DNA from 3 places in the Mesorhizobium sp. ISC25 genome. Region 2 is predicted to be linked to each of the others. Evidence: predicted binding sites of a transcription regulator. Region 2 holds the regulator's gene; each other region holds the start of a gene.

Region 1 (3,275 bases), 1.6 Mb from region 2:
CTTGCTGTCGGAGAGCTTGCCGACGACGATCGAACCTTCAACGCCGGAATTCTCGGCAATCTGGCGGATCGGGGCTTCAAGTGCTCTCAGCACAATCGAAATACCTGCCGTCATGTCAGCATTCGCGCCAGTAAGCTCAGTCAAAGCTGCCTTGGCGCGCAAAAGCGCAACACCGCCGCCGGCAATGATGCCTTCTTCCACGGCTGCACGAGTGGCGTTCAGCGCATCATCGATGCGGTCCTTCTTTTCCTTGACTTCCGTCTCGGTCGCGCCGCCGACGCGAATGACAGCAACGCCGCCAGCCAGCTTGGCGAGACGTTCCTGGAGTTTCTCCTTGTCGTAATCCGAGGACGTTTCCTCGATCTGCAACTTGATCTGCTGGACGCGCGCCTGGATGGTGGCTTTCTCGCCGGCGCCGTCGATGATCGTCGTCGTATCCTTCTCGATGAGCACGCGCTTAGCCCGCCCGAGCATGTCGATCGTGACGTTCTCGAGTTTGATGCCGAGATCCTCGGAAATCATCTGGCCGGCGGTGAGCACGGCAATGTCTTCCAGCATCGCCTTGCGCCGGTCACCGAAGCCTGGCGCCTTGACGGCTGCGACCTTGAGGCCGCCGCGCAGCTTGTTGACGACCAGCGTCGCTAGCGCCTCGCCTTCGACGTCTTCCGAGATGATCAGCAGCGGCTTACCGCTTTGCACCACGGCTTCGAGGATCGGCAGCAGCGCCTGCAAATTGCCGAGCTTCTTTTCGTGGATGAGCACGTAAGGGTCCTCCAGCTCCGCGCGCATTTTTTCGGCATTGGTGACGAAATAGGGCGAGAGATAGCCACGGTCGAACTGCATGCCTTCGACGACATCGAGTTCGGTTTCGGCTGTCTTGGCTTCTTCGACGGTGATCACGCCCTCATTGCCGACCTTGTTCATCGCCTTGGCGATCATGGCGCCGACTGACGCGTCGCCATTGGCGGCGATCGTACCAACCTGGGCGATCTCGTCCGAAGATTTGACTTTCCTGGCCCTGGCTTGAATGTCCTTCACCACAGCAGCCACAGCAAGGTCGATGCCGCGCTTGAGATCCATCGGGTTCATGCCCGCGGCAACGAATTTGGCACCTTCGCGCAGGATGGAAGCGGCCAGCACCGTGGCTGTCGTCGTGCCGTCGCCGGCGAGGTCGTTGGTCTTCGAGGCCACTTCGCGCACCATCTGGGCGCCCATGTTCTCGAACTTGTCGGCAAGCTCGATTTCCTTGGCGACGGCGACACCATCCTTGGTGATGCGCGGCGCGCCATAGGCCTTGTCGATGACGACATTGCGGCCTTTGGGGCCGAGCGTCACCTTGACGGCGTTGTTCAGAATTTCGACGCCGCGAAGCATCCGGTCGCGGGCATCGGTAGCGAATTTGATTTCCTTGGCAGACATGATTTTACGTCCAGTTCAGTCTTGAAATTGCGGGATCGGAAATCGCCCGGTCAGGCGGCTTTCTTGGCCGCTTTGGTCTTCTCGACGATGCCCAAAATGTCGCTCTCCTTCATGATCAGGAGGTCCTCGCCGTCGATCTTGACCTCGGTGCCGGACCATTGGCCGAACAGGATGAGATCGCCGGCCTTGACGTCGAGCGGGATCAGCTTGCCGCTCTCGTCACGCGAGCCCGGGCCCACGGCGATCACTTCGCCTTCCCGAGGCTTTTCCTTGGCGGTGTCGGGAATAATGATCCCGCCCTTGGATTTGGTATCGCCTTCCGCGCGCCGAATGACGACGCGGTCGTGGAGTGGCCGGAATTTCATTGGGGGTTCTTTCTGCCGCCGCACATAGAGCGACTGCAACACTTAACGTAGCCCCTTTAGCACTCGAATGATAGGAGTGCCAAATTTTTAATTCCTCAAACCGAAAATATTTGAAATGTAAATCAGTCGTTGTTACCGGCGCTTTTGGCCGTCCGAAAGGCGGAGCCATAAGCAATTTTATTGTAATTCATCCCTCTTAATTTTGCCGACAACAGCTATATTAATCCGCAATTACGAACCAAACCTATTGAGCCTTGATTGAATGTGCATCGAGAGATATATGCAGTTCGCGAAAATTTGGCACGATTTGGCTTTCCCGGTCCCGATCGACATAGGTCCGCGACCTTCGACCCACCATGAAGCATCGAATTTTCGACAGCGAATGTATAGCGCTTATCCGGCGCGCATGTCGCTCTGTTCGAGCCTTTGAACCACGGCGCTGACCACGGATGTCCTGGCAGCATTGGGATCTTTCCGGTTCGGATGGAAAAGATGCAGGTCGGCGTGCTCCTGCGGAAAGCCGCACCCCCTCATGCAACGCAGCCTCCCCGCGTGGGGAGCGCTTGCCTGCGCTACGGCGGCGGCTTTCCATGCGAGCCGCTTCAAAAATGATGCTGCGAAACGGCTCCGGCTTTATCCGACGAACGCCTCACGCATCCGAGCGAACATGCCGGGCTGTCTCCCGGCAATCGCCGCACGGATGTGACGGGCGGCCGTTACGGCGCTCACCGTCGCGCCGAAATGACAATAGCAGATGATCTCATGCAATTGCCTGTCGGTCAGTTCGAAGAACCGCTTCGCTTCGCCGTAGTTGTCGTTTTCCAACCCGGCGGCGCGGAGGACAGGATCCTCGAAAGCGACTGAGATCGGCGAGCCGTCGCCGCGCATGGCCCCGCGTGATCTAACCGGCTGATACTCGGTCTGGTGTAGCGTCGAGAGTCGCCGGTCAGGGTTCCGTTCAAGGAGCTCCGCCCAGCGTTCAAGACGTTCGCTGCGCGACATGGCCTGGCGCAGGTAGTCCTGATCGATCTCGGCGACAATCTGCAGTTGCTCAAGCGTCTGGTGCTTCATTTTAGCCTCCTATTCGGACGATAGTTGGCCCACCCATATCCTTCTTATACCTGCGGCCAGCGTGACTCCGACCGACCGTGAAGTCCAATCACGATGATGCTAGGAGGGCTTCCCCCCACGAAAATGCGGAGGCTTCGCAAAGATCCGGCCATTAATTTGGCGAACGCGGTCAAATGCGCGGCTGTTCGACGATGTCGGTCTGGAGTCCGTGCCGATCGAGCTGATCGACGGGCAGAGTCTGTGCTGGAGTAGCCCGGCTCCATCGCTGGCCGGGCAGCGGGATCAAGCGAGTGGCAGTTTAGCTTCGAAACCGCCGAAGGCCGGGCTGATGCGAGTTCTCCGCCCGGTCGTTGGGCCCTTGTGGCTCCAGTGTACGACTTCCGGCATGACCTGGCGCCTGGCTACTCCGTAGGATCGCAG
Region 2 (3,275 bases):
GCCGCAGCGGAAGAAGAGATGCCTGCCGTCGACTTTGCCGAGCGGATCGAGCCCGAGCACGCCCGAATAGAACCGTTCCGCGGCAGCAAGATCCGTCACGTAGAGTGCTGATTCCAGGATTGCGGAAGGGGTCACAGGATCGTCAACCTCATCGTCATAAACTGAAGATCAGTCCACGGCCATCTGCTGCAGGCTGACCAGGCGCTGAATGCCCTTCTTGGCCAATACCATCAGCGCCGCGAACTGCTCTTCCGAGAACGGCTCGCCCTCGGCCGTGCCCTGGATCTCGACGATACCGCCCTTGCCGGTCATGACGAAATTGGCGTCGGTGCCGGCCGAGGAATCCTCGATGTAGTCGAGATCGATGACCGGCTGGCCATCATGGATGCCGCAGGAGATCGCCGCAACGTGATCCTTCAGCACCTTGCCAAGGCTCGCCATCTGGCGGACTTCCATCCAGCGCAGGCAATCGTAAAGCGCCACCCAGCCGCCGGTGATCGAAGCGGTGCGCGTGCCGCCGTCGGCCTGGATCACGTCGCAGTCGACGGTGATCTGCTGCTCGCCGAGCGCCTGCAGATCGACCACGGCGCGCAGGGAGCGGCCGATCAGCCGCTGGATCTCCAGCGTGCGGCCGCCTTGTTTGCCGGCCGAAGCCTCGCGGCGCATGCGCTCGCCGGTCGAACGCGGCAGCATGCCGTATTCCGCCGTCACCCAGCCCTTGCCGGAGTTGCGCATCCAGCCCGGCACCTTTTCCTCCAGGCTGGCCGTACACAGCACATGGGTGTCGCCGAACTTCACCAGGCAGGAGCCTTCCGCGTGCTTGGAGACGCCGCGCTCGAAGGAGATGGGGCGCATTTCGTCGAATTGGCGTTTGGAAGGGCGCATTCAGGCTTCTTTCTTTCTTCGGGATCTTGGCCGGCTTGTAGCCGCACGGGGCGTGAGGCGCAAAGGAAAATGGACCGGTTGCGCCGCCGCCGCGGAAGTCTATATCTTCGGGGCGGAGGTTTTTGGCTCGAAATGACAAAGGCAGTCGATCCCGGTTCGCAATCGCACGTGCTTCCGTCGCACGCGCTGCAATCGCCCGCGCTTCAATCGCTCGACATGCGTTCGCGCGACATCTTTCGGCGCATCGTCGATTCCTATTTGAGGGATGGCGAGCCGGTCGGTTCGCGCAGCCTGTCGCGCATCCTGCCGTCGTCGCTGTCGCCGGCCACCATCCGCAACGTGATGAGCGACCTTGAGCATCTCGGCCTGATCTATGCGCCGCATATTTCGGCTGGCCGGCTGCCGACCCAGGCCGGCCTGCGTTTCTTCGTCGATGCTTTCATGGAACTCGGTGACCTCTCCGACGAGGAGCGCCGCACCATCGAGGCGCAGGTGCGCGCCTCCGGCTCGGGCGCGACGCTGGAGCATATGCTGACCGAGGCCAGCCAGATGCTGTCCGGCATGTCGCGCGGCGCCGGCCTCGTGCTCGCCGCCAAGAACGAGGTGGCGCTGAAGCACATCGAATTCATCCAGCTCGAGCCGACCAAGGCGCTGGCCGTGCTGGTCTCGCAGAACGGCGACGTCGAAAATCGCGTCATCGATCTGCCCGCCGGCATCACCGTCTCGCAGTTGCACGAAGCCTCCAACTTCCTCAACGCCCATATCCGCGGCCGCACCCTGGCTGAGGCGCGGGTCGAGATCGCCCGCATCAAGGAAGAGACCAGGGCAGCCCTCGACACGCTGTCGCAGGATCTGGTCGAGAAGGGCCTGGCGGTCTGGGCAGGCGCCGAAAGCGGCGTGCCTGGGCGGCTTATCGTGCGCGGCCGCGCCAATCTCCTGGAAAACGTCACCGCCCAGGCCGACATAGAATTGCTGCGGCATCTGTTCGAGGATCTGGAGACGCAGGATGGGCTGATCCAGCTCCTCGACCTCGCCGAGGAAGGTCCGGGGGTGCGCATCTTCATCGGTTCGGAAAACAAGCTGTTTTCGCTGTCTGGCTCCTCGCTGGTGGTGGCACCCTATCGCGACAAGGACGCGCGCGTCGTCGGTGCGCTCGGCGTCATCGGGCCGACGCGGCTGAACTATGCCCGCATAGTACCGATGGTCGACTATACCGCGCAGCTGATTTCGCGCATGCTGCGCTAGGAGCCGCCGCGGCCTGCCGCAAGGAGAAAAAGAATGGCGCTGGAATCGTTCAAGGCCCAGATTAGCCTGCTGCTCGAGGAAATGGTCAATCAGCCTGAGGATCAGCACGAGGTGCAAGAGCAGTTGCGTGAGAAGCTGCAAGAGATGCGGGCCATGGGCCTGCCGCTGCCGGCCGATCTGGTCGCGCTGGAAAAGCGCCTTGATGACGATTTCTACGCCTCTGGCAACTGAAGGGGTTCGGCTTCAAATCCTCGTGTTCCGGACGACCGCTTGGAACGACCAATGCCTCATTCCGTTTGCCCTCTTCGAGGCGAATCCCGGAGGACGTTGATGACCCGATCTGGCGGCTTTGCGGCCATTGCCGCTGCTCTCCTTGTCGCGACACCGGCATCCGCCCAGCAGTCGGATCAGAAGGTGCTCAAAGGCGAAGCGGCTTTTGGCGATTGGCACGCCGACAGGCCTGGCGTCCGCCGCCTGATCGGGCCGCAAGACATGCCGGCAGCCGACCCCGCTCAATCCGCTTCGAACGGCGCCGGCGTGGCGGAGCGGCCCGAAAGCGCCAAGCCAGAATTGCCTCCGGGCTTTTCGGCCGAAATGATCGCCTCCGGACTCTATAATCCGCGCGTCGTTCGCGCCGCTCCGAACGGCGACCTGTTCATCGCCAACGGCCATGCCGACCAAATACGCGTCTACCGTCTGGCCGAGGGCCGTGCCAAACCCATCGAGAAAGCGATTTTCGCCAAGGGCCTCAACTATCCATATGGCATCGCCTTCTATCCGCCAGGGGACAAGCCGCAATGGGTCTATGTCGCAAACAGCGACAGCATCGTCCGCTTCCCCTATCGCGACGGTGACCTAAAGGCGTCCGCTAAACCAGAAACCATTGTCGCCAAAATTCCGTCGGGTGGTCACTCGACCCGTGACATCGCCTTCTCGCCTGACGGCAAGACGCTTTTTTTATCGGTTGGATCGGACTCGAATGTCGCCGAGGACATGGACAAGCAGCCCGATGGCGGCCTCGACGCGTGGGCGAAATCAAAGCCGCTCGGTGCAACGTGGGGCTCCGAGGAAGGCCGTGCCGATGTGCTCGCCTTTGACCCGGATGGGAAAAATCCCCGAACTGTCGCCACCGGCCTGCGCAACTG
Region 3 (3,275 bases), 2.5 Mb from region 2:
ACCGTTCTCGACCGGCGGCGTCTATGCCAACAATCTCGGCGAAGAGGGCACTGATCGGGTGCTGGCAGCTTATGGCGAGAATTATCCGAGGTTGGCCGCACTAAAAAACAAGTATGATCCCACCAATTTCTTTCACTTGAACCAAAACATTAAGCCTATGACCTGAGCGACCGCCGCAGGCTGATGCTCGAAATTCTGCGGCGCTGCTACAACTCCAAATTCCAGTTCTGGCCGACCAAATCCTTGCCGAAGGAATGGTGGCGCTCCTCGTTGGTCAATTTAAAGCCCGCAGCCTCATAGATGTGGCGGGCGGCGGCGAGCACGTCATTGGTCCACAGCGTCAGTGTCCTGTAGCCCGTGGCGCGGCAGAAGCCGACACATTCCTCGACCAGCTGCTTGCCGATGCCGAGGCCGCGCGCCGACGGCTCGACATAGAGCAGGCGCAACTTCGCCACCGCGTCCGACTGGCGCACGACGAAGACCGAGCCGACGACCTCTCCTTGCCGCTCGGCGATCCAGCTGCGTTCCCATTTCGGATCGAAGGATTTGACGAAGGCACCGAGGATTTCGGCGACCAGCGCTTCATAGGTTTCGTCCCAGCCATATTCCTGCGCGTAGAGCAGGCCCTGGCGATGGATGATCCAGCCGATGTCGCCGACTTGCAGAGGCCGCAGCATATAGGGAATTTTGGGCTCGGCGCTTCCGCCCAGCAGACGCTGCACAGTCTGCATGGCCTTGACCAGCCTGTCCTGTTCGGCAACCGAAAGCCGATCGAGCAAGGCCGCGACCTGTTCGTGCGAGCCCTGGTTCAGCGGCGCGAAGGCCTGCCGCCCGGCCTTGGTCAGCGCGATCGACGAGCGCCGCGCATCCGCCTCGATCGTGGCGCGCTCGACCAGATCACGCTCCTCGAACTTCTTCAGCAGCCGGCTGAGATAACCGGCATCGAGGCCGAGATCGCGCGCAAGGTCGGTGGCGGTCAGGCCATCGCGATGCGCCAGCTCATAGAGCACCCGCGCCTCGGTCAGCGAGAAGGTGCTTTTCAGCAGCCCTTCGTCGAGCAGCCCGATCTGGCGGGTGTAGAAGCGGTTGAAGGCTCGCACGGCGTCGATCCGCTCCTTGCCTGGGTGATGATGAATGGTCATGGCATCCTCATGTCGGCAAGATCAGCCATTTAGTTGACTTAGTCAAGTATCCGTTTGAAGCAATTGTCCTGATGATGCTCACCGGGCGCCTTGACTCGCGCGAGTTGCCAGCCTATTTCAGCGCCACGTTAGCACTCCCCCAAGATGAGTGCTAACCACATGTCCGGCGCCGCCGGACGGAGGAACTGTTCTCACCATTCTCATCGAGGAATAAAAAATGGCAAAGTCGAAGTTCCGCCCGCTTCATGACCGCGTGGTCGTTCGTCGGGTCGAATCCGAATCCAAGACCGCGGGCGGGATCATCATCCCCGATACGGCTAAGGAAAAGCCGCAGGAAGGCGAGATCATCGCCGTCGGTTCCGGCGCCCGCGACGAAGCCGGCAAGCTCGTCCCGCTGGACGTCAAGGCCGGCGACCGCATCCTGTTCGGCAAGTGGTCGGGCACCGAAGTCAAGCTCAATGGCGAAGACCTTCTGATCATGAAGGAATCCGACATTATGGGCATCATCGGCTGAATATCGGCCTCACCCTCACTTAAATCTTCGGGCTCAATTCAAGCCCCTGCCAGGAGCTAAAAATGGCTGCCAAAGACGTAAAATTCTCCCGCGACGCTCGTGAGCGCATGCTGCGCGGCGTCAACATCCTCGCCGACGCGGTGAAGGTCACGCTCGGCCCCAAGGGCCGCAACGTCGTCATCGACAAGTCGTTCGGCGCACCGCGCATCACCAAGGACGGCGTCACCGTCGCCAAGGAAATCGAGCTTGAGGACAAGTTCGAGAACATGGGCGCACAGATGGTCCGCGAAGTTGCTTCAAAGACCAACGACATCGCCGGCGATGGCACCACGACCGCGACCGTTCTGGCACAGTCGATCGTCCAGGAAGGCCACAAGGCGGTTGCCGCCGGCATGAACCCGATGGACCTCAAGCGCGGCATCGACCTCGCCGTCGCCGACGTCGTCGCGACGCTGATCAAGAACGCCAAGAAGATAAAGACCTCGGAAGAGGTTGCCCAAGTCGGCACCATCGCCGGCAATGGCGATGTTTCGGTCGGCTCGATGATCGCGGAAGCGATGCAGAAGGTCGGCAATGAAGGCGTCATCACCGTCGAGGAAGCCAAGACCGCCGAGACCGAGCTCGAAGTCGTCGAAGGCATGCAGTTCGACCGCGGCTATCTCTCGCCCTACTTCGTCACCAACGCCGAGAAGATGGTTGCGGATCTGGAAGACGCCTACATTCTTCTCCACGAGAAGAAGCTCTCCAACCTGCAGGCCATGCTGCCGATCCTCGAGGCTGTCGTGCAGACCTCGAAGCCGCTGGTCATCATTTCGGAAGACGTCGAAGGCGAGGCCCTGGCCACGCTGGTCGTCAACAAGCTGCGTGGCGGCCTGAAGATCGCTGCCGTCAAGGCGCCGGGCTTCGGCGATCGCCGCAAGGCCATGCTGGAAGACATCGCCATTCTCACCGGTGGCCAGGTCATCTCCGAAGACCTCGGCATCAAGCTCGAGAATGTCGGCCTGAACATGCTCGGCCGCGCCAAGAAGGTGTCGATCTCCAAGGAGAACACCACCATCGTCGACGGCGCCGGCAAGAAGGCGGAGATCCAGGGCCGCGTCGCCCAGATCAAGCAGCAGATCGAGGAGACCACCTCGGACTACGACAAGGAGAAGCTGCAGGAACGTCTCGCCAAGCTGGCGGGCGGCGTTGCCGTCATCCGCGTCGGCGGTGCGACCGAAGTGGAAGTCAAGGAAAAGAAGGACCGCGTCGATGACGCCCTCAACGCGACCCGCGCGGCCGTCGAAGAAGGCATCGTTCCCGGCGGCGGCGTCGCACTCCTGCGCGCTTCGCTGAGCATCAAGGCAACCGGCGCCAACTCCGACCAGACCGCCGGCATCAGCATCGTGCGTCGCGCGCTGCAGGCTCCGGCCCGCCAGATCGCGGCCAACGCCGGTGCGGAAGCATCGATCGTTGCCGGCAAGATCCTTGAGAACAAGGGCGCGACCTTCGGCTACAACGCCCAGACCGGCGAATATGGCGACATGATCGCCATGGGTATCGTCGATCCGGTCAAGGTTGTGCGCACGGCTCTGCAGGACGCGGCCTCGGTCGCCGGCCTGCTGGTCACCACTGAAGCC

Evidence for each region. The regulator HrcA, encoded in region 2, represses chaperone genes, less so after heat shock. The targets are predictions, from matches to a motif close to GTTAGCACTCNCNNNNNGNGAGTGCTAAC.
Region 1: a site for HrcA is predicted at 1,840-1,868, ahead of RQ479_RS29575 (co-chaperone GroES). Genes of this name have one in related genera too.
Region 3: a site for HrcA is predicted at 1,270-1,298, ahead of groES (co-chaperone GroES). Genes of this name have one in related genera too.

What each region holds. Positions count from the first base shown of each region.
Region 1 is NZ_CP135441.1:6,019,529-6,022,803, reverse strand. Features, by position in the region: gene groL (chaperonin GroEL) at 1-1,419, opposite strand, end outside; gene RQ479_RS29575 (co-chaperone GroES) at 1,470-1,784, opposite strand; gene RQ479_RS29570 (hypothetical protein) at 2,418-2,855, opposite strand; partial or broken gene RQ479_RS29565 (IS6 family transposase) at 3,160-3,275, opposite strand, start outside.
Region 2 is NZ_CP135441.1:4,390,502-4,393,776, reverse strand. Features, by position in the region: gene RQ479_RS21710 (VOC family protein) at 1-135, opposite strand, end outside; gene rph (ribonuclease PH) at 169-885, opposite strand; gene hrcA (heat-inducible transcriptional repressor HrcA) at 1,018-2,130, shown strand; gene RQ479_RS21695 (hypothetical protein) at 2,164-2,361, shown strand; gene RQ479_RS21690 (PQQ-dependent sugar dehydrogenase) at 2,461-3,275, shown strand, end outside.
Region 3 is NZ_CP135441.1:1,892,042-1,895,316, forward strand. Features, by position in the region: gene RQ479_RS09565 (FAD-binding oxidoreductase) at 1-166, shown strand, start outside; gene RQ479_RS09570 (GNAT family N-acetyltransferase) at 207-1,142, opposite strand; gene groES (co-chaperone GroES) at 1,360-1,656, shown strand; gene groL (chaperonin GroEL) at 1,719-3,275, shown strand, end outside.